DNA from 4 places in the Mesocryomonas lacus genome. Region 4 is predicted to be linked to each of the others. Evidence: predicted binding sites of a transcription regulator. Region 4 holds the regulator's gene; each other region holds the start of a gene.
The links. The regulator PhoB, encoded in region 4, activates phosphate uptake and scavenging genes when phosphate is short. The targets are predictions, from matches to a motif close to TGTCATNNANCTGTCAT.
Positions count from the first base shown of each region.

Region 1: ACZLZQ_RS03460 (alkaline phosphatase) is a predicted target of PhoB. The motif match lies at 3,419-3,435, and genes of this name have one in related genera.
Region 2: ACZLZQ_RS15640 (PhoX family protein) is a predicted target of PhoB. The motif match lies at 1,379-1,395, and genes of this name have one in related genera.
Region 3: ACZLZQ_RS21810 (esterase-like activity of phytase family protein) is a predicted target of PhoB. The motif match lies at 3,435-3,451, and genes of this name have one in related genera.

Region 1 is NZ_JBUZWF020000001.1:752,176-757,959, reverse strand. It holds gene ACZLZQ_RS03475 (glycosyltransferase family 4 protein) at 1-753, opposite strand, end outside; gene ACZLZQ_RS03470 (glycosyltransferase) at 750-2,030, opposite strand; gene ACZLZQ_RS03465 (glycosyltransferase family protein) at 2,035-3,234, opposite strand; gene ACZLZQ_RS03460 (alkaline phosphatase) at 3,485-5,227, shown strand; gene ACZLZQ_RS03455 (hypothetical protein) at 5,312-5,758, shown strand; gene ACZLZQ_RS03450 (ABC transporter ATP-binding protein) at 5,758-5,784, shown strand, end outside.
Region 2 is NZ_JBUZWF020000004.1:306,374-312,157, forward strand. It holds gene ACZLZQ_RS15635 (acyl-[ACP]--phospholipid O-acyltransferase) at 1-1,163, shown strand, start outside; gene ACZLZQ_RS15640 (PhoX family protein) at 1,491-3,515, shown strand; gene ACZLZQ_RS15645 (SMP-30/gluconolactonase/LRE family protein) at 3,640-4,506, opposite strand; gene gyrA (DNA gyrase subunit A) at 5,189-5,784, shown strand, end outside.
Region 3 is NZ_JBUZWF020000008.1:82,434-88,217, forward strand. It holds gene ACZLZQ_RS21800 (Hsp70 family protein) at 1-1,190, shown strand, start outside; gene ACZLZQ_RS21805 (hypothetical protein) at 1,229-1,756, opposite strand; gene ACZLZQ_RS21810 (esterase-like activity of phytase family protein) at 2,011-3,387, opposite strand; gene ACZLZQ_RS21815 (SDR family oxidoreductase) at 3,589-4,293, shown strand; gene ACZLZQ_RS21820 (ChaN family lipoprotein) at 4,320-5,309, opposite strand; gene ACZLZQ_RS21825 (GlcG/HbpS family heme-binding protein) at 5,594-5,784, shown strand, end outside.
Region 4 is NZ_JBUZWF020000003.1:725,078-730,861, forward strand. It holds gene ACZLZQ_RS13120 (Ig-like domain-containing protein) at 1-904, shown strand, start outside; gene ACZLZQ_RS13125 (DUF3297 family protein) at 1,078-1,323, opposite strand; gene ACZLZQ_RS13130 (alpha/beta fold hydrolase) at 1,666-2,562, shown strand; gene phoB (phosphate regulon transcriptional regulator PhoB) at 2,592-3,362, opposite strand; gene phoU (phosphate signaling complex protein PhoU) at 3,373-4,110, opposite strand; gene pstB (phosphate ABC transporter ATP-binding protein PstB) at 4,229-5,038, opposite strand; gene pstA (phosphate ABC transporter permease PstA) at 5,056-5,784, opposite strand, start outside.

The sequences.
Region 1 (5,784 bases), on a different contig from region 4:
CGCCATCGACTGCCGCACCGAGGCCTCCGCTGGGCCGGCGCCGACGACGACGAGGTTCCACGGGCTGGCGACGAGCCCCGCCAGCGCCTCGGCGAGCACGCGGTAGGAGGCAAGCTTCTGGTCCTCGCGCATCATCGCGACCGTCAGCAGCAGAGGCACCGCCGGATCGAGGCCGAACTCGGCGGCGAGCGCCGCCCGCGCCGCCTGCCGGGCCGCGGCGTCGCGCCGGAACGGGGCGGTGTCGATGAACAGGGGCAGCGGCGCCAGCACGCCGGGATCGCGCACCAGCGGCAGGAGGCAAGCGGCGTCGGCTGGGTTCAGGCAGTAGATCCGGTCGGCCACGGCGATCGCACTTCCGGCGGCACGGTAGCCGGTGTCCCAGCGTCCTCCCGCCTGTTTCGGCGCATGCGAGGCCTCGGCGACTACGTAGGGAATGCCGAGCGCCGCCGCCACGATGGGCCCGAGATGGTCCGGCGCCTTGTGGTAGAGGTGGTAGGTGAACCAGAGGTCCGGCCGCGTCGCCGGGTCGGCGCGGTAGCGGGTGATCAGCCGCTTCGCCAGCGCTGCGCCGAGCCGCTGCAGCCGCGCTTGGCGTACGGCGTCGCCGCGGTCGTAGCTGCGGAACGCCGAGGCGAGATCGACCGTCGCGCCGCCGCGCCGCAGCGCCTCGACCAGCAGCCGCGCCACCCGGAGATCGCCCGACGGCACCGCCCCGGTCGGCGGCTTCATCGGCGCGTAGAACGCGATCCTCATCGCCGGGGCCCGGTCGGCTCCCGCCGGAGGGTCGCCATGATTCGCCGGTAGATCGCGGCGATCCCTTCCGAATAGCCGAAATGCCCGGTTACCCGCGCCCGGCCGGCCTCGCCGAGCCGGCGCCGCAAAGCGGGGTCCCGGGCGGCACGGGCGACTGCGTCGGCGAAGGCGGCGGGCGCATCGGGCTCGACCAGCAGCCCGGTCTCGCCGTCGACGATCAGTTCGGGCACCGCCGAGACTTTCGTCGAGACGCAGAGGAGGCCCTGGCTTTGAGCTTCCATCAGGACGTTCGGCAAGCCGTCGCGGTCGCCGTCGTCGGAGACGCGGCAGTTGAGAACGAAGAGGTCGCTGTCGCGGTAGAGGCCGAGAATCTCCGCCTGCGCCAGCGTCCCCAGCCAGCGGATGCGGTCGGCGAGGCCGAGACGCTCGGCCAGCGCGCGCAGCTCGTCCTTCATCGGGCCACCGCCGACGATCGAGAGCGTAAAGGCGAGCCCCGGCGGCAGCAGCGCCAGCGCCTCGAACAGGCCGCGATAGCCCTTCTTGTCGACCAGCCGGCCGACGGTGAGGAGCCGGACTGGCCGTGCCGGATCGCTGCCGTCGCGTGGGGCTTCGTCCAGTGCCTCTGCCGGCGTCCCGCCCGGTGGAAAGCGGGCGAAGTCGAGCCCGTGATAGACCAGCTCGACCCGCGAAGGGTCGGGCGCCAGCGCCTGCAGGTGATCGGCGTTCGCCTGCGTGCAGGTAACCAGCCAGGCGCAGTCGGCGAGTTTTTCGCGCTTCTCCCAGTCGTTGAGCGTCCAGATGTCCTTGGCATGCGCCGAGACCGCGAAGGGCAAGCCGCGCATCTCGGCCGCATAGCGGGCGACCGAGCCCGGCGTGTGGAGGAAATGGACGTAGATCAGCCCGGTATCGTCAGGGAGTTCGGCCGCCATCACCAGCGCCTGGCCGAAACGCCGGCCGCGGTTGGGCGTCGGGTCGCGGCGGAAATCGGCAATGAATTTCCGGAACGCCGCGCCATAGCCCGGCAGTTTTCGGGCGATGCGCCATCCCCTCAGGACGCGCAGCGGCTCCTGATAGAGATATTCCGGCAGATAGCGCGGCACCTCGTCGATCTCGCGGTGCACGGGGTGCTCGCGGTCGTCGGTCGGAAAGCGCAGCGAGACGAGGCTGAGCGGCAGGCCTAAGCGCTTCAGGCCGAGGATTTCCTGCGCGATGAAGGTCTCGGACAGCCGCGGATAGCCCTTGAGGACGATCGCGACCCGCGGTCGGCTGGTCTGCATCCGGTCAGCCGTGGCTGTCGATCAGGGCCGGACGCGCCGTCCGCTGCTCGGCGATCGAGGCCGAGAACAGCACCTCGATCTGCTCCAGCCCGGCGAGCAGGCAGGGAATCTGCGCCGCGGAAGGCCGGGGCTGCGCGGGCAAGGCGTGCAGCGCCGCCGCCATCCGCGCGGCGGCATTGTCGCCGTTCGCCAGCAGCAGGCGCGCGAGGCCGAGTTCCTGCGCACGGCTCGCGCGGATGTACTGCTCGAGCCGCGGATGCGTGCGCGGCACGATCAGCGCCGGCTTGTCGAAGGAGAGGATCTCGCAGAACGTGTTGTAGCCGCCCATGGTCACAAGCCCTGCGGCGCCGTCGACCATGGCTTCCATGTTGGTGTGGAAGTTGATCGCCTGGATCCGGTCGAGTTTCGCGATCCGGTCGCGGAAGCCGGTGCGCTCGTCGCTCGACAGGAAGGGTCCAAAGACGATCTTCGCCCGGTGCGGCAGGCTCGGATCGGCCTCATAGGCCGAGATCAGCCAGTCGATCATGACGTCGCCGTCATTGCCGCCGCCGGCGGTGACGAGGATGTAGGGCTCTTCTTCCGGCGTCTCGTCCGAGAAGGCGCCGATGGCGCGCCGGAGATAGCCGGTATAGCGCATCCGCTCCATGGTCTTGTCGGCAAGGCCGACGCCGTCGAGCGGCTCGTAGACCACTTTCGGCCCGTAGACCCAGATCTCGTCGTAGAGCGTGTCGACCGCCTCGGTCGCGCCCTTGCGCTCCCATTCCTCGCGCAGCCGCGCCGGGTCATCCATCACCTCGCGGATGCCGAGGATGTTCTTGGTGCCGTTGGCCTTGAGGTAGGTCAGGCTGTCGCGCACCTCGCCCTTCAGGCCGAGCGGCTCCTTGTCGACGAGGAAGATGTCCGGCTTGTAGCGCTTGGCGGTCTCGAGGATGATAACGGAGCGGATCTCCATCAGGTCCTCGGTCGAGATGCCGAGGGCGGTCGGGGCGTAGTTGTTGTTGTCGAGCTTGACGATGCCGGGCACGCGGATGAAGTCGACGCGCGGGTGCAGGTCGAACGAGCCGACCACCGGCGAGCCCGAGATGATCAGCACCGACAGATCCTCGTGCAAGGACGAGAGATGGTTGGCGATCGTCTGGCAGCGCCGGAGATGACCGAGACCATAGGAATCGTGACTGTAGATGAGAAGCCGCTTACCGGTCATCCGAGGTCATCCAGTTGGCGGAGCGCGCACAAGTGCGGGCGGCGGTTTCACTGCGGCAACCTATCCCGCCATTGGCCGGAATTTGCAAGCGAGCCCCCAGGGAACTTCGTGCCGGGGCCTGGAGCACGCTTGGCTGCCGAAGAGCCACCGGCCACCGGGATGGGGGAAACCTGCCGTGTCCGGGTGTCACGCGCCTGACATGCGAAGGGCCTAGCTGAAGTCCGACCTCACCAAGAACGGGACACCCGCCATGCGCACGCTTCTGGCCTTGCTTGCCGCCTCCACCGCTTTGGTCGGCGCTGCCGACGCCACGACCGTCTACCCGCTCGACCGTGCGACGGTGATGGCCGGCGCGCCCTTCGACATGAAGGTCGAGTTCGACAAGGCGGTGAAGGCCGAAGACGTCACCGTGACGATCAACGGCGAGCCAGCCGCCAGCGTCCTTGGCAAGGACGTGTCGTTCACCGAGAAGGAAGCGGGCGTCGAAGCCTCCGCCGTCCTGATCCGCGGCGCGTCGATCGCCAAGGCCGGTGACTACACCGTGATCGCCAAGGCCGGCGACGAGACCAAGACCGTGATCTGGACCGTCTACGCCACGCCGGCCACGGCCAAGGCGAAGAACGTCATCTTCCTCCTCGGCGACGGCCTGTCCGTCGCGCACCGCACCGCCGCCCGGATCATGTCCAAGGGCATGACCGAGGGCAAGGCGAACGGCCGCCTGAACATGGACGACCTCGACCGGATGGCCTTCATCGGCACGTCGGCGACCGATGCCGTCGACACCGACAGCGCCAACACGATGTCGGCCTACATGACCGGTCACAAGACCGCCGTGAACGCCATCGGCGTCTATGCTGACCGCACCAAGGACAGCTTCGACGACCCGAAGGTCGAGACCCTGGCCGAGGCGCTGCGCCGCACCACCAAGAAGTCGATCGGCATCGTCTCGCCGGCCGAGATCGAGGATGCGACGCCGGCCGCCGTCGTCGCCCACACCCGCAAGCGCGCCGACAAGGCCGAAATCGTCGGCATGCTGCTCGACGTCAAGCCCGAGGTCGTCCTCGGCGGCGGCTCGGCCTATTTCCTCGCCAAGGAGACCCCGGGCTCCAAGCGCAAAGACGACAAGGACTACATCAAGCTGTTCCAGGATGCCGGCTACACCCTCGCCACCGACAAGGCCGGCCTCGCCACCGCGACCTCAACCAATACCGGCCACATCCTCGGCCTGTTCCACACCGGCAACATGGACTCCACCCTCGACCGCGAGTTCCTGAAGAAGGGCACCGTCGGCAAGTTCCCCGACCAGCCAGGCCTCGTCGACATGACCAAGGCCGCGCTCGGCGAACTCTCGAAGAATCCCGAGGGCTTCTTCCTGATGGTGGAAGGCGCCAACATCGACAAGATGTCGCATCCGCTGGATTGGGACCGCGCCGTGTTCGACACGATCGAGCTCGACCAGGCTGTCGGCGTCGCCCGCGCGTTCCAGAAGACCCATCCCGACACGCTGATCGTCGTCACCGGCGACCACACCCACGGCGTCTCGATCATCGGCACCGTCGACGACGACAAGCCGGGCACCGACATGCGCGAGAAGGTCGGCACCTACGCCGCCGCCGGCTTCCCGAACTACACCGACGAGAACGGCGACGGCTATCCCGACAAGGCCGACGTCTCCCGTCGCCTCTTCCTCGCCGCCAATAACGGCCCTGACCACTACGAGACCTTCCGTCCGAAGCTCGATGGCCCGTTCGTGCCGGCCATCCAGAACGAGAAGAAGGAATACGTCGCCAACGAGGCCTACAAGGACGTGCCGGGCGCCGTGCTCGTCACCGGCAACATCCCGCGCGAGGGCGACAGCGGCGTCCATGCCGTCGACGACGTCGTGCTGCAGTCGGCTGGCCCCGGCTCGGAAGACTTCAAGGGCTACATGGAGGAGAGCGACGTCTACCGCGTCCTCGTCGACGCCCTGGCCCTCGCCCCGGCGAAGCCGTAATCTCCAACGCCAGGCGCAAGGCCTGCGGTACCATCGCGGGGCCCCGGTTCGCCGGCGGCCCCGCCTTCGATAGAGGAGCCGGTCATGTCCATCTCCCGCCGCCGTCTGCTCGGCGCATCGGCCTTGCTGGCGCTCGTGCCGTTGGTCCCCGCTGACGCCAGCGAGGCGAGCCTCGACTTCGAGGAACTCTACGGCAAGGTCAGCCCGCTCGGCCTCTCCTTCTCCGACAAGGTGAAGAGCCTTGCCGGCAAGCCCGTCACCATGCGCGGCTTCATGGCGCCGCCGCTGAAGGCCGAGGCGAAGTTCTTCGTCCTGACCCAAATCCCGATGTCGATCTGCCCGTTCTGCTCGACCGATGCCGACTGGCCCGACAACATCGTCGTCGTCTACCTCGAGAGCGCCCAGACCTTCGAGCAGGCCAACGCCCTGATCGCGGTTTCCGGAAAGCTTGAAGTCGGCTCCTGGACCGATCCCGAGACCGGCTTCGTCAGCCTCCTGCGCATCACCGACGCCGACTTCGCCGGGGTTTGATGCTGGCGCTGGCTCTCCGTGATCTC
Region 2 (5,784 bases), on a different contig from region 4:
AAGGCAAGCTGCAGCCGCTGGTCGAGGCCCTGTCCGCAGAGTTCAAAATTGTCTGGCTCGAGGAAGTCCGGGAAAGCATCGGCTTCCTCGACAAGCTCTCCGGCTTCCTCGGCAGAAAACGGATCGCCAGCCGGGCGAAGGCCGACGACGGCGCCGTTGTCCTGTTCACGTCGGGATCGGAAGGCAAGCCAAAGGGCGTCGTCCTCAGTCACCGCAACATGCTGGCGAATGCCGCGCAGGCGGCGGCGCGGATCTCGTTCGACCGGTCCGACAAGGTGCTGAACATCTTGCCGATGTTCCACTCTTTCGGCCTAACCGCGGCCACCATCCTGCCGCTGACGCATGGCGTACCCGTCTACTTCTACCCGTCGCCACTGCACTACCGGATCGTGCCGGAAATCGCCTACAATTCGAACTCGACCATCATGTTCGGCACCGACACCTTCCTGGCCGGCTATGCCCGCACGGCCAACGCCTACGACTTTCGCTCGATGCGCTACGTCTTCTCAGGCGCCGAGCCGGTGAAGGACTCGACGCGCAAGGTCTGGTCCGAGAAGTTCGACGTCCGGCTGCTCGAGGGCTACGGCGTGACCGAGTGCTCGCCGGTGGTGGCGCTCAACACGCCGCTGTTCAACCGGCCCGGCACGGTCGGCCAGCTGATGCCGGGCATGGAGCATCGTCTCGAGGCCGTCGATGGCGTGGAGACGGGCGGCCGGCTGCACGTCCGCGGACCCAACGTCATGCTGGGCTATCTCCGCGAGGAAAATCCGGGAGTGCTCGAGACCCTCGTCGACGGCTGGCACGATACCGGCGACGTCGTCGACATCGATGCCGAAGGCTTCGTGAAGATCCTTGGCCGCGCCAAGCGCTTTGCCAAGATTGGCGGCGAGATGGTCTCGCTGGCGGCCCTCGAGGCCCTCGCAGCGGAGTTCTGGCCCGGGGCCGCGTCGGCGGCCGCCGTGGTGAAGGACGCCAAGAAGGGCGAGGCGATCGTGCTTCTCACCGAGGCCGAAAATGCCGACCGTCTGGAGTTCGCCCGCTTCCTGAAGTCACGCAACGCCTCCGACCTGATGGCCCCTTCGAAGGTCGTCGTCGGCAAGATCCCGCTCCTCGGCACTGGCAAAATCGACTTCACCGAAGTGGGACGGCAGGTTCAGGCCTGATGCGGCTGGCGCGGTGAAGCCTTTAGGGGAAGGTGGGACGCGGGCGACGGTGACTGACGTTCCACCGAACCCGGCGGTGTCCGCGAGACAATGAAGTGCCTCCGGGCCGGAAATCGCGCCGGTACGCGAACGGCCTTTGCATCGCGGGCCGTCGTGGCGGACGATAGGGAGGCTGGATCGAAGAGGCCATAAGGGGTGGGGAGGGCCGCGATCGATGTCATGGACCTGTTATCTTTCGCTCGTATTGCTCCTTGGAATGGTTCGAAACCGGATGCCGACAGCATTTCGGATCGAGCCTGCCACATGCCGTCGAACAGGAAACGCACCATGAGCAAGCCGACCGTGCAAGGCGCCGTCTTCCGGACCAGCCAGCTGGAAGCGGAAGAGGGCGAAGGCCACAATCCGACGTCGAACCGCACCATGGGTGAGATCATCGCGGTGCGCTTCTCCCGCCGCGACTTCCTGCGCGGTTCGCTGGCCGCCACCGCGATCGCCGCGACGGTGAGCCCGCTGGCGCTGGTCGCCGCCGACGACGCACGGGCCGAGGGGGCCGGGTCCCGCTTCACCTTCAAGGAAGTCGAGGCCGGGATCGACGCCCACCACCACGTCGCCGAGGGCTACGACGCGGATATCCTCCTGCGCTGGGGCGATGGCCTCTTCGCCGACTCGCCGGCGTTCGACCCGACGAAGCAGACGGCGGAATCCCAGGCCCGTCAGTTCGGCTACAACAACGACTATGTCGGCTACATCCCGATCGACGGCTCGTCCGAGCACGGCTACCTCGTGGTGAACCACGAATACACCAACGAGCATCTGATGTTCCCCGGGATCGTCAAGATCGTCCAGTCGCCGGACGAGAAGAACCCGGGCAAGACGCTTGCCAAGATCGAGATGTCCGATCCCGACCAGAACCGCGTCGACGTCGAGATGGCGGCTCATGGCGGCACGGTGGTCGAGATCCGCAAGGCCGACGGCAAGTGGCAGGTCGTTCGGGATGGCGCCAACAACCGGCGCATCATGTCGACGACCGAGATGGCCCTCAGCGGCCCGGCCGCCGGTCACGACCGCCTGAAGACATCCGCCGATGCGACCGGCCGCAAGGTCTTCGGCACGATCAACAACTGCGCCGGCGGCGTGACGCCCTGGGGCACCTACATCATGGCCGAGGAGAACATCCACGGCTACTTCATGGGCGAACTGCCGGCGGGACATCCCGAAGCCGCCAACTACAAGCGCCTCGGTATTCCCGAGGGCACCTATGCCTGGGGCAAGTTCCACGACCGTTTCGACGTCTCGAAGGAGCCGAACGAGCCGAACCGTTTCGGCTGGGTGGTCGAGGTCGACGTCAACGATCCCAACTCCATCCCGAAGAAGCGCACGGCGCTTGGTCGCTTCAAGCATGAAGGCGCCGACAACGTCGTCAGCCGCGACGGCCGCGTCGTCTTTTATCTCGGCGACGACGAGCGCTTCGACTACGTCTACAAGTTCGTCACCGCCGGAAAGTACAATCCGGACGATCGCGCAGCGAACATGGATCTCCTCGACGAGGGAACGCTCTACGTCGCGAAGTTCGAGGATGACGGCAAGATCGCCTGGCTTTCCCTTGTCCACGGCGACGGTCCGCTGACGCCGGCGAACGGCTTCGCCAGCCAGGCCGACGTCCTGATCGAGACGCGCCGCGCCGCCGACCTTCTCGGCGCGACGCCGATGGACCGCCCGGAGGACATCGGTCCGGACGAGAAGACCGGCCGCGTCTACGTGATGCTGACGAACAATACCAAGCGCAAGGACGACCAGGTCGACGCCGCCAACCCTCGCGCCAAGAACGCGTTCGGCCACATCATCGAGATCGCTGAGGAAGGCGGGGACTTCGCCGCGACCACGGGCACGTGGGAAGTTCTGTTGAAGTGCGGCGATCCGTCGGTCGCGGCGGTCGGCGCCACCTTCTCTACCGAGACCACCAAGAACGGCTGGTTCGGCATGCCCGACAACTGCGCGATCGACACCGACGGGCGGCTGTGGGTCTCGACCGACGGCAACTCGCCGAAGGACACCGGGCGTGCGGACGGCCTCTGGGCCGTGGATACCGAGGGCGCTGCGCGTGGAACCTCGAAACTGTTCTTCCGCGTGCCGGTGGGCGCGGAAATGTGCGGCCCGCTGCTCCTGCCCGACATGCAGACGGCTTTTGTCGCCGTCCAGCATCCCGGCGACGGCGGCGAGGACTGGGACGGCTTCGGCCGGCTCTCCTACTACGAAGACCTGTCCACCCGCTGGCCGGACTTCAAGGACGACATGCCGGTTCGGCCATCGGTGCTCGCCATCACCCGGCAGGGCGGCGGCAAGATCGCCTGATCGTAACGCCCCCAGGACTTTTCAAGGCTTCCCGCACAATTGAAAGGCGGCGCTTTCGGGCGCCGCCTTTCTGTGTCGGAGCCTCCAAGGGGAGGCAGGCAGCGAAGCTTTCAGCGGCCGCAGATCATTCGAGCTGTATGGCGACGAGCTTGCCTTCGGTCGACAGCGGGACGTAGGCCACCTTGCTGGCGAAGTCGTAGGCGAGATCGGCAGCGCCCGGCGCAAAATCCATCAGCCTGTCGACCGCGCCGTTCTCGTAGATCCGGTAGAGCGGCCCCTTGACGATGTCGGTCGACAGGTAGGTTCCGTCGCCGACGATGGCGAGGCCATCGAGGAAGCCGACCGCCGTGCCGTCGCCGAGCGCATGCGGCTCCTTGTCGCTGAACGAAATCTCGACGAGATGGGTGGGCGCACCGGGCTTCCCATCCTTCGGCACCTGGCCGAGCCCCGCGACTAGAAGGCGGTCCACATCGACGGCGATGCCCTCGGGTGCGTTCAGGACGTCGCCCTGCAGCCACGGCTTGAAGCTGCCCTTCTCCAGCAGCCAGATCGTGTTGGTGGCGGTGTCGGAGACGAAGACGCGTCCGTCACGCGCCGTCGACACGTCGTGCAGAGCCACGGCACCGGGCGCTGGGTAGCGCTGGGTGATCTTGCCGGTCTCGATATCGACCGCCACCAGTTCGTCGATGTCGGCGACGTAAAGCGTTCCCTCGACCCGCCCGATACCCTTCGGCGCATTGAGGCCGGACACCCATCCTTCCTCCAGCATCTTGCCGTCCGGCGAAACCTTGGAGATCGAGCCGAGGCCGTCCTTCGCCTGCCGGTCGCCGGCCATCTCGGTGACGTAGAGAATGCCCGCGGGAAGGTCCGGTTCTACCGCAGCGGGGTTCTTCAGCCCGTCGAGCGTCCAGATCGGCTCGGCCGTCGCCGCGCCCGCCAGCGCGGTGCCCACCAGCGCGGCTAGAAGGACGGTCTTGAAAAGGCTAGGCATCGACGAGCTCCAGTCGTTGGGGTGTTGGGATGTCCGGCATGTCCGGCTTGTCTTTCAGGCGATCTTCCGTCCAGTCCTCGGTATCGGCCGATCCTTGCGCAAAGGGCAACCTGCACCGAAGCTCGGCGGAATTACGATAGGGTTCAAGATCCCGCCAAGACCTGCCGCAATGGTTTCACAGCGAAGATGGGCATCGCGTCTTTACTTGGACTGGGGAAGGACAGGGCGCTTTCTCGCGTGCGGAGGGATAGCCGTAGGCCATCGGCCACGCGGGCTCTGAACGAGCGGCGGCAAATCCAGCCGGAAGAGGTAACCTTCAAGGGCGACCGAGCCTTCCTCTTGTGTGGTATTCTGGCAATTCAGGCCGGATGCCGCCTCAATATGGGCGCCACGGGGCTGCGGGACGGGCAATACCCCCGATTTGACCGGCAAAATCACCGGATTCGCAGGCGTTTATCGCGCTTGTCCGCAGGTTTCTTTACCGGCTCAAGCAAGAGGCTGTAATCACACGAGTATTAGCACCTTGCTGCGCCGCGGCAGATTTGCCCAATGGCCAGGGGAAGCGCTATAAACGGCAACAGATTCGAGCACACATCAGGATAAAATCTTGGCAGAAGACGAGATCGCAGCAGTCCCACCGGAACGCCCTCGCGGCATCGATACCATCTCCATCGTCGAGGAAATGCAGCGATCCTATCTCGATTACGCGATGAGCGTGATCGTCAGCCGCGCCCTGCCGGACGTGCGCGACGGGTTGAAGCCGGTACACCGCCGCGTGCTCTACGCCATGCACGAGATGGGCCTCGTCTGGAACCGGCCTTTCCGAAAGTCGGCCGGTGTTGTCGGTGAAGTGATGGGTAAGTTCCACCCGCACGGCGACGCCTCGATCTATGACGCCCTCGTGCGCATGGCGCAGGAGTGGTCGCTGCGGGCGCCGCTGATCAACGGACAGGGCAATTTCGGTTCGATCGACGGCGATCCGCCGGCGGCCATGCGCTACACCGAGGCGCGGCTGCAGAAGGTGTCGGACGCGCTTCTCGCCGATATCGACAAGGAAACCGTCAACTTCCAGGAGAACTACGACGGCCGTGAGATGGAGCCGGTCGTGCTCCCCGCGCGCTTCCCGAACCTCCTCGTCAACGGCTCCGGCGGCATCGCCGTCGGCATGGCGACGAACATCCCGCCGCACAATCTCGGCGAGATCATCGACGGCTGCATGGCGATGATCGACAATCCGGCGATCACCCTGGACGAGCTGATGGAGTTCATTCCGGGGCC
Region 3 (5,784 bases), on a different contig from region 4:
GCGCCCCGCAGCTGGTTGCGCTGGAAGACGGCCAGGCCACCATTCCGAGCGCGATGTTCTTCAGCCTCGAGGACCACAGCACCTATTTCGGTCGCAAGGCGGTGTTCGAATATGTCGACGGCGCGGAAGGCCGCTTCATGCGCGCACTGAAGAGCGTGCTCGGCACGTCGCTGATGGAGGAGACGACGCGGGTCGGCCGCCAGCGCCTCGGCTTCGGCGAGATCATCGGCCTCTTCCTCGCCTCGCTGAAGAAGAAGGCGGAGACGGATGCCGGCGCGCCGATCGAGCGCGTGGTGCTCGGTCGCCCCATCCATTTCGTCGATGGCGACGAGGTCGCGGACCGCACGGCGCAGGACCAGCTGGAGACGGCCGCCCGGGCGCAGGGCTTTTCGGAAATCGCCTTCCAGTTCGAGCCGGTGGCCGCAGCGCTGAACTACGAGCGCGAGGTGAATGCCGAGCAGCTGGCGCTGGTGGTCGACATCGGCGGCGGCACCTCGGATTTCTCGGTCATCCGCCTGTCGCCCGAGGGCGCGCGCCGCACCGACCGCAAGGATGACATCCTCGCCAATTCCGGCGTCCACATCGGCGGCACCGACGTCGACAAGGTGCTGAGCCTGGCCACCATCATGCCGGCGCTGGGGCTGGGCACCTCGACCGCCGACGGCAAGCGCCGCCTGCCGGTCTGGTACTGGAACGACCTCGCCACCTGGCACCGGATCAACCAGCTCTACACCCCGAAGATCACCCGCGACCTCTTCGAGTTGAAGCGCGAGGCCGCGCATCCGGAACGGCTCGAGGCCTTCATGACGCTCCTGGAATACCGCTCCGGCCACCGCCTCGCCGGCAGGGTCGAGGCGGCGAAGATCGATCTCACCGATGCAGAGAACGCCGTCATCGCTTTGTCCGAGCCCGGCCTGAAGCTCGAGCACGCCGTCAGCCGCGCGGAGTTCGACGCGGCAGTCGAGGGCCTCGTTGCCGGGATCGCCGGCAGCGTCGCCGAGTGCCTTACCCAGGCCGGCGTCACAGCAGACCAGATCGAGACCGTGCTCCTCACCGGCGGCTCGACGCAGATCCCGGTCGTCCGCCGCGCCGTCACCGGCCTGTTCGCAGGCGCCCGCATCGTCGAGAGCGACGCCTTCGGCAGCGTGGGTCTCGGGCTGGCGGTGGATGCCGGGCGCAAGTTCGGCTGACGAAAAAGCCGTGCAAGCGAAGGCATGCACAGCGGTCCTTACTGCGGTTCGACCTTTGTGTTTCCTCCGTCGCTGACGTCAGGAACAACCAGAGGCTTCGTGGACGCGGCATTGTCGACCACAGCCTTCACGATGTTGGCGCTCCGGCTGTCGAGGGCGAACCCGGCGATGGACGGGGTGAGCTGGACCGGCGTGAACTTCTGCTCCCGCAGGTAATCACTGGCTGCCTGTGTCTGCGGGAAGAGGACGAACTGTTCGCCCACCCAAACAATCTTGACGTTCCTGTCGATGGGAAAGCCTGCATCGGCCAGCAGTGTCACGACATCTGTTTGGGCGACGCGCAACTGAGTCTCGATCGTTGCTGCCTTTTCGCGGAGGCCAACGACGCTGCGCTTGATGTCCTGAACCTCGTCGAGCAGCGTCCCGATCGCCGCGGTATGTTGGCCCAGAACCTGCGCCGTCGACCATTGATTGGTCATCACGGTATAGGCCATTGCCGCGACCACGCCGGTCACTGCGATATTCAGGCCTGCTGCGGTCAAGACGGTTGAGGTGCTGGCGGCCATCGATACCCTCCTCCGTTCTTTTGCCGAGTTTCCTCTTACGGGGATACGAGACAAGCATCCGGCTTGATTACGGGGATACGAGACAAGCATCCGGCTTGATTTGGCAAGACGCGTAAACGTAGCCGGCCGCAGTCCAAGACGACTCGGACCGAAATACGCCATCGTCAAGCGGCAGCGCCTGGAATGACGTTGGGCTCGCCACAAATGGCGAGCCCAACTGACACATTCTCGGTACAGCGCGATCGGTACGCCCGTTATTCAGCTTTCAGAAAATCGCCGACGTCGAGCAGCACGAACTCGTTGTCGTCGACCTTGTTGAGGTTGCGGCCGGCCGAGAACGGGAAGTTGTTGTCGTTGCCGACGATGATGTGGGTGTCGTCCACCCGGTCGACATTCTCGATGGTGACGAACGGCATGTCGTAGACGCCGTCCTTGCCGCCTTGCTTGGCGAGACCGTTCGGATCCTTGATCGCGAGGAGGTCGATATAGCCGATCTTGCGCGCCGCCTTGCCGGCATTCGCGTCGGTCAGCTCGATCTTGGTGATCCGCTTCAGCTTGGCGGGCGTCGCGAAGCAGTCGGCCGCCGGCTCGCCCTTGCAGGCGTCAGCCGGACGGCCGGCGCCGTTGTCGCGCTCGATGACGAGGCCCTCGGTCGCGCTGATCATGTTGAAGTCGCCGATCGCCTCGCCGCCGGCGGCGAGCGGATAGAGCCAGGACCGGCCGGTCCAGTCGCCCTTGGCGACGTCGAACTCGATGATCTCGAGCCCGGTGCGGCCGTCCCCGGTGGTGGCCGTCTTGCCCTCAGTGTAGAGCGGCCCCTCGAGCAGGCCGTAGAGACGCGTGCCGTCCGGCGACAGTGCCAGTCCCTCGAACCCGCCCGAGCGCTTGACGTTGATCGCCGGCATCGGCTTGGTCGGATTGTCCGGCAGCTTCACCAGCGCATTGTCGGGCGACATCACCTTGGTCTCGCCGACCTTCGTCGCGTGCACCGACTGCAGCCGGCCCGCGGTGTCGAACTTCAGGAGATAGGGGCCGAACTCCTCGCCGACCCAGAATCCGTCCGCCACCGGCTGGATGGATTCGACGTCGAAGTCGGCGCCGGTGAGATAGCGCGTGTCGGTGCCTTCCAGCGTGATCGGGAACGGCGCCTTCATCTCGGGATCGCTGAGGAAGATCGTCTCCTTGCGCTCGACGGTTCCGGCCTTCCAGTCGATGGCGAGGTGGTGCAGCATCAGCATGGCGTCGCTCGACGTCGCCTTCGAGCCGAAGCCGTTGTCGGACAGGCTCCAGAACGTACCGTCCGCCATCTTGCGGATGCCCGAGAAACCCTGGACCGACTGGCCGTCGACGGGCAGGCCGGTATTGGTCGGACGCTTGCCGTCCATGCCTGGCACCGTGCCGAGCGCGGTGGTGCGCTGGCGGTCGGGCGTCGTGAACTTGCCGGCCTGCTTCAGGAAGGTCGGGGCGTCGGCAGGGGCTGCAACCGTCGTCGCCGCCGGCAGCACGGCCTGGCCGGCGAGCACGGCGTCGAAGGCCTTGCCCTCGAGAGCGTTGCCGTCAGAGGACTGCGCGGAAGCGGCGCAGGCGCTGAGAAGCAGCAGCGCGATGCTGCGGGCGAGAATCGATGTCATCGGGGTGTCTCCGGCCGAATGCGATGGGCCGTAGACATAGGTTTTGCGTGACAGCCGGTTGACGGGTGGGTGAATGCCTCGTGACAGAAAGAGTGCTGCTACGTCGCCCTCAGCCACCGTCCGGCCGATCCGATGCGATGGGAAGGGAGCGCCGCGCTACACTCTCTCGTCGAATCAGCGGTCAGAGTGAGAAGGAAGATCATGCCAAGCCAGAAGATTGCCATCATCACCGCCGGCGGCAGCGGCATGGGCGCGGAGGCGGCGCGGCGGTTGGCGGCCGATGGCTTCGGCGTCGCAATCCTCTCCTCCTCCGGCAAGGGCGAGGCGCTGGCGGCCGAGCTCGGTGGCATCGGCGTGACCGGGTCGAACCGCTCGAACGAGGACCTGCAGCTTCTGGTCGACGCCACCCTCGCCCGCTGGGGACGGATCGACGTGCTCGTCAACAGCGCCGGCCATGGGCCAAGGGCGCCGATCCTCGACCTTACCGACGAGGACTGGCACACCGGGCTCGACGTCTACCTGATGAACGTCATCCGCCCGACGCGGCTGGTCACCCCGCATCTGCAGGCGGGCGGCGGCGGCGCCATCATCAACATCTCGACCTTTGCGGCCTTCGAGCCCGATCCGCTGTTTCCGACCTCCGGCGTCTTCCGGGCCGGCCTTGCCGCCTTCACCAAGCTCTTTTCCGACAAATATGCAGCCGAGAACATCCGGATGAACAACGTCCTGCCCGGCTTCATCGACAGCCTGCCGGAGACCGAGGAGCGGCGGCAGCGCATTCCGATGCAACGCTATGGCCACAGCGCAAAGGTCGCCGCCACCATCGCCTTCCTCGCCTCCGAGGGCGCCGGCTACATCACCGGCCAGAACATCCGCGTCGACGGCGGCATCACCCGTTCGGTCTGAGCCGGCCGGCCTCGCCGCCTTGCCGGTCACTCGGCGCCGGCAGCCGGCGCTTTCGGCATCGCCTTCAGCTGCTCCGCGAGGCCCTCGCAGGGATCGGCGATGTCGGCTTTCGGGGTAAAAAGGACGAAATCGTAGGGTGCCGGCGTCTCCGGCGAAATGCCGAGGGTCGCAAGGTCGGCCGTGGCACTGGTCACCTCGACGAGCCCGATCACGACCACGGCAGCGCCTGGTTCGCGGGCGCGGATCGCGGCCGGCACGCCCCGGTCGGCCCGCGCATGCCCCGAGCCGGCGACCAGCACGGCCGCCCCCGTCGGCGCGGACGCCGCGATCATCGCGTCGGCGAGCGCCGCATCGCGCGCCCGCTGGACGTTCAGCATGCCGGGCAGCGCCGCGTCGGGCAGCATGCCGCAATGCGAGTCCCTGAGCTCGGTAGTCAGCGCTGCCGCGGCATCCTCGGGCATCGTCCGGTCCAGCCCGAGACGTGCCGCCTCCCCGGGCCCGAGCGCTGCAAAGCCTTGTCGCCCTATCGCGCGCGCGGTCTCCCGGCCGAGGTCGCCGGGCCGGATCGCCAGACCCGCGCCGAGCGCTGCTTCGGCGATCGGCTGGTACATCGCATAGTCCGGCCAGCCCCGCTCGTTCCACCGCACGGCCGGGCCTAGCCCTGCGGCGGTCCGCTGGGGATCGCCGAGGAAGGCGACGAGCGCCGGGGCCTCGTCGGCGGTGATCATCTCGAACACCAGAGCGGGCTTTCGGGACGCGAGATCAGCGACGATGGCGGCCTGGATCAGGTGGTGGTCGGGGTTGTCGTGCGTCTCGCCGACCAGCACGTAGCGGGCCGCCGCGATCGCCTGTTCGAGCGCTGCCACCGCCACCGGCCGGCCATCGGGGCCGGCGAAAGTCCCGACCAGCGGATTGCCGGCGAAATGCTGCGACTGCCAGGTCCGCGGCAGCTCGAGCGCCCCGGCAGGGCTTGTCGCCAGCGCCAGCACCGCTGCCCATCCGATCCATCTCAGCATCCGCAGCCTCCGCTCTTTTCCGCGCCGCGCGGAACCTTCCCGGCGGCGACCTTGCCCGCCGCAATTCGATCGCGCAAACGGCGTCTTGCCGCTCCCCCGCGGACAGGCGGGTTCAGGCACACCCGGTGGCGGGCGCTTGCGGCCAAGCGAACGGCACCTTCGGGCCTTGCCGACAACAGCGCTTGCGGTGTGGCCGGCAAACCCTCTATCGCGAAGAGGACGCCCGGCGGGATCGGGCCTTCTCCTGCCGCGGGCTAGTCCCCCGGCGCAGCCAAGGATCCACGATGACCCTCACCCTCGACCATGCCCGCACCATGATCCAGACCGCCTTTGCCAAGGGCGCCGAGCTGAACCTCAAGCCGCTGACCGTCGCCGTGCTCGATGCCGGCGGCGCGCTGGTGGCGCTGGAGCGGATGACGGGCGCCAGCCCGATGCGGCCGGAGATCGCCATCGGCAAGGCGAACGGCGCGGTGCA
Region 4 (5,784 bases):
CACGCTGACGCTTTCGCCGGACGGCCGCTACAGCTACGTGCCGACGCCTGCCTATACCGGTTCCGACAGTTTCAGCTTCTCGGTCAGCGATGGCACGGCGACGGTCACCGGCAGCGCGACCATCGGCGTTCGCCCTGGCCGCACCGAACCGGTGACGGTCGATATCGACGTCCCCGCGCCCGGACCGGACGCGAACGCTTCATTGAGGACGATCGGTCGGCCGGTTCGCTCGGTCGATGCCGACGGCGAGGTGCTGGTGGCGGTCGGCAGCCTTGGCAGCATCGATGCGGGGCCTGTCGGGCAGCGCTCGCTCGACAACGCGATCGACGCGATGCAGGACCTCAACGGCCTTGCCGGGATGCCGGCGGACGAGCTGATCGCCCGCACGGTGCGGGCCCAGACGGACTGGAGCGAGACAGGAGGCCGCCTCGACAGCTTCAGCGCAGCGCCTTTTCTCGGCGGGTCCGATATCGGGCAGCTGCTGTCGCAACGGGACGGCACCTCCTTCGTCGTCGACACCACGATCAACGAGGGCGTCCTCTACGTGATGGTGGCCGCAAGCGAGACGCGCGAAGGCGCGCGGATCGGACATGAAACGCGGGTGACGCTGGCGGACGGGCGCGCGCTGCCGGCCTGGCTGTCGTCTGAGAACGGGGGCGTCGTCTTCGGCTACCCACCGGCGGGCCTCGAGACGATCGCGTTGAAAGTCCAGGCGGTGGACGAGAACGGGGCCGTGTCGCAGAGCGTCATCACCATCGACGTGCGCAGCGGGGCGGTGACGGAGAACCTCCGGGGCGATGAGGCTACGACGGCGGGCGCCGCCCTGTTCTCGCAGCAGCTGAGAGCCGAGCTTGCCGATATCGGCGAGGGCATTGTCGACCTCTACAACGCGCTCCGCTTCTAGAGCATCCCGCAAGTGGTTGGACTTACCCAATTAAGGAAAAATGCTGTCAGTACAAAAAAGACAGAGCACCGTGTGTCCCTCAGGGACGCACGGTGCTCTGTCGGACCGCATTCGACGGATTGCCGCGCCCCAAAGTGCGGCAGTCCAAGATGGAAAGCGCCTTGCCGGCGCCCTCAGTCCTCGCCGCGCAGATAGACCTCGACCGGGCCCTTCAGCTTCAGCGTCATCGGATTGCCGCGGCGGTCCTTCGCATTGCCGGCGGGAACGCGGATCCAGCCTTCGCTGACGCAGTATTCCTCGACATTGGTCTTCTCGACGCCCTTGAACCGGACGCCGATCCCCATCGCCAGCAGTTCAGGATTGTGGAACGGGCTCGACGGATCGGCCGCAAGGCGGTCGGGCAAGGCGATGTCGGCCATCGGTGCCGCCTGCTCGGCCGTCTCGGTGGCTGGCGTCTCGGAGGTCTCGGCCTTGGGTGTGTCGGTCATGTCCAGCGTCTCATCTTTTGATGCGTTGCGCCGGAGATACAAGCTTGGCGGGGTTTCGCCAACACTTGTTGCAATACGCCTCGGCGCTCCATGCCCTGGCGCGCTCCCGGCAGCCGCTCACGCAGTCGTGCTTGACGGGAGAGTGTCCGCCTGCCTGAAGACCCTGCAGCGCCGAGCCGGAGGCACGGAAAGCCGGATCTTTCGACGCTTCCAATGCTTGTGCTGCAACGCGCAAGCGCTCAGGATTGGGAAAATTTGGACATGGAGCCGCCCATGAAACGGATCGTCGGATTGCTCTGCGCCTTGGCACTGGCGATGAGCGTGGGTGGGGTCCAGACAGCCGAAGCGCGGCTGAAGCTCGTCAAACCACGCGATTCAGGCTTTGCGCATGTCGACGGCATCTCGATGTTCTACCAGATCTACGGCAAGGGGCCGCCGATCCTGCTGATCCCCGGAGGCCTTGCCAGCGGAGACGTCTGGCGGCAGCAGATCGCGACGCTCTCGGCGCATCACCTCGTTATCGTCGCCGACAGCCGCGGGCAGGGCCGCTCGACGCGCGACAAGAAGCCGATCACCTATCACCTGATGGCGCGCGACTACCTAAAGCTCCTCGATCTCCTGAAGCTGCCGAAAGTATCGCTGGTCGGCTGGAGCGATGGCGGCATCATCGGCCTCGACATCGCCATCCACCACCCCGACCGGCTGTCGGGGATGTTCATCCAGGCCGCCAACGTGACGCCCGACGGCGCCCTCGCCAACCGCAAGGCGATCGCGGAAGGCAAGGCGCTGCCGGCGCTCGGCCATTACGACAACATCGACGACGAAATCTTCGCGCTCTGGGCGAACGAGCCGAACTTCACGCTGGCGCAGCTGGCCTCGATCACCGTGCCGACGATGATCGTCATCGGCGACCACGACGAGGCGATCAGCCGAGAGCATACCGAGATGATCGCCAATGCCATTCCCGGCGCGCACTTCCTGCTGCTCCCGAATGTTGGACACTCCGCCCCGCTGGAGGACCCGGTCGGCTACGCCGAGGCAGTGCTCGCCTTCGTCGACGCCCCCGGCAGCGCCGCGAGCCTGCAGGCCGACGAGGCCGGCACGGTCCTGCAGGATTTCAAGGACCCGTCACCGGGCAAGGCTGGTCCGGCGGTTCGCGGCGGAGGGTGAGCGGAGCTGCGTTCCCTAAAACTGCGGCGTCAGCCCTCGCTTGCCTGACGCTCGGCCAGCGCCATCTTGCCCTCGTCGTCGGCGCTACGCTGCAACGTCGGCACCACGGCGGCGAAATGCTCGTCGAAGGAGTAGCCGGCGCCGCGGACGGTGCGGACGGGGTCGCGCTGGCGGCCGCGGTTGATGGCCTTGCGCAGGCGGCCGATGTGGACGTCGACGGTGCGCTCGTCGACATAGATGTCGCGGCCCCAGACGCCGTCGAGCAGCTGCTCGCGCGAGAACACCCGGCCGGGCGAGATCATGAAGAACTGCAGCAGCTTGAACTCGGTCGGTCCGAGCTTCAGCTCGCGGCCGTTGCGGTAGGCGCGATGGTTGGCGCGGTCGAGCTTGATGTCGCCGGCGGTCAGATGGTCGGACAGCTTCTGCGGGTTGGAGCGCCAGAGCAGGCTCCGCACCCGGGCCATCAGCTCGGCCATCGAGAAGGGCTTGACGAGGTAGTCGTCGGCGCCCGTCGTCAGTCCCTGGATCCGCTGCTTCTCCTCGCCGCGGGCGGTGAGCATCAGGATCGGCAGCCGTTCCGTCGCCGGCCGGCCGCGTACCCGACGGCAGATCTCGACGCCGGAAATGCCAGGCAGCATCCAATCGAGGATGATGAGGTCGGGCGTCTGCTCCTTCAGCCGAAGATCGGCCTCGTCTCCATTGTCGATGACCTCGACGGTGTAGCCCTCGGCTTCGAGATTGTAGCGGAGGAGGACGCCCAGGGCCTCCTCGTCCTCGACGACGACGATGCGCGCGTTCATCTGCCTGTTCCTACATGTTTCCGGTCGACGGGCCGGAATCCTTCACGCCGACGGTCATCGACGGGGTGGTGTCACTCTTCGGTCGCTCGGATTCCATCTGCTCACCGGTCTTGATGTAGTAGATGGTCTCGGCAATGTTGGTGGCGTGGTCGCCGATGCGCTCGATGTTCTTGGCGCTGAAGAGGAGATGCGTGCAGGCGGTGATGTTGCGCGGATCTTCCATCATGTAGGTCAGCAACTCGCGGAAGATCGACGTGTACATCGCGTCGATCTCTTCATCCGCCTCGCGGATAGCCTGCGCGCGCACGTGGTCGCGGCTGGCATAGGCGTCAAGCACTTCCTTCAGCTGCTCGATGGCGAGCTCGGAGAGATGCTCGATGCCACGCACCAGCTTGATCGGCTGCTGGTGCTCGTGCACGGCGATGACGCGCTTGGCGATGTTCTTGCCGAGGTCGCCGATGCGCTCGAGGTCGCTGGAGATGCGGATCGCGCCGACGATCTCGCGCAGGTCCTGCGCCATTGGCTGACGCTTGGCGATGGTCATGATGGCGCGTTCGTCGAGCTCGCGCTGGGCGGCGTCGAGCATCAGGTCATCCGCGACAACCGACTGGGCCAGGCCCCAGTCGCTGTTGATGAGCGCGGCGACCGAGCGCTCGACCATGCGTTCCGCCTGGCCGCCCATCTCGGAAATGCGCCGGACGATGAACTTCAGTTCCTCGTCGTAGGACGTGACGATGTGCTCGTCCATGGTTCGTCTCCCTGTTCTCGTTGGGCGCAGCCGCCGTCGCGGGACTCTCGGGTCGCGGCCGGCGATGCGGATCATTGGATACGCCGGCCGCGCCCGTCTTGGGGCGCGGCCGGCTGGTTCAGCCGAAGCGGCCGGTGATGTAGTCCTGCGTGCGCTTGTCGTCCGGGTTCTGGAACATCTTCTCGGTCGGGCCGACCTCGGCGATGTTGCCGAGATGGAACATGGCGGTGACCTGGCTGACGCGGGCCGCCTGCTGCATCGAATGGGTGACGATGACGATCGTGTAGTTCTGCTTCAGCTCGTCGATCAGCTCCTCCACCTTGGCGGTGGCGATCGGGTCGAGGGCCGAGCAGGGCTCGTCCATCAGGATGACCTCGGGCGACACGGCGATCGCGCGGGCGATGCAGAGGCGCTGCTGCTGGCCGCCGGAGAGGCCGGTGCCGGCCTCGTCGAGCCGGTCCTTGACCTCTTCATAGAGGCCGGCGCGGCGCAGGCTGGTGACGACGATCTCTTCCAGATCGGTCTTCGACTTGGCGAGGCCATGGATGCGCGGGCCGTAGGAGACGTTCTCGAAGATCGACTTCGGGAACGGGTTAGGCTTCTGGAACACCATGCCGACGCGGGCCCGGAGCTCGACGACGTCGATGGCGGGGTTGTAGACGTTCTCGCCGTCGAGGGTGATGAGACCGCCGACCTTGCAGTGGTCGATGGTGTCGTTCATCCGGTTGAGGCAGCGCAGGAAGGTCGACTTGCCGCAGCCCGACGGGCCGATCAGCGCGGTGACCTGGCGATCCTGGACGTCGAGGCTGACGCCATGCAGCGCCTGCTTGCCACCGTAATGGACGGTGACGTTCTCGCCCTTCATCTTGATCGGACGGTTTGAATGCACGGCGGGACCTTTATTGAGTGTCGCTTGGATATTTTCCATCATTTCTGTCCACCGTTCTACCAGCGACGCTCGAAGCGCCGCCGAAGGATGACGGCTGCAAGGTTCATTGCAGCCAGGAAAAGAAGCAGGATCATGATGGCGCCGGACGTGCGTTCCACGAAAGCACGTTCCGCCTCGTTCGCCCACATGTAGATTTGCACGGGCAAGGCGGTCGAGGCTGCCAGCGGCGAGGACGGCACATCGGCGACGAAGGCCACCATGCCGATGAGGAGCAGCGGCGCGGTCTCGCCGAGGGCGTGCGCCAGGCCGATGATCGTGCCGGTCAGGATGCCGGGAGCGGCCAGCGGCAGGACGTGCTGGAACACCATCTGCATCTTGGAGGCGCCAAGGCCGAGGGCCGCGGCGCGGATCGAGGGCGGCACCGCCTTGAGGGCTGCCCGCGTGGCGATGATGATCGTCGGCAAGGTCATCAGGCTGAGCACGAGGCCGCCGACCAGCGCGGCCGAGCGGGGCATGCCGAAATAGTTGATGAAGACCGCAAGACCGAGCAGACCGTAGACGATCGAGGGCACCGCCGCGAGGTTGTTGATGTTGACCTCGATAAGGTCGGTCAGGCGGTTCTTCGGGGCGAATTCCTCGAGATAGATCGAGGCGGCGACGCCGATCGGCAGCGCCAGAGCGAGAACGATCAGCATCATGTAGGCCGAGCCGATCAGCGCGACGCCGACGCCCGAGGTTTCAGCGCGGCTCGAGCCGCCGAAGGTGAACAGGCCCCAGTTGAAGCG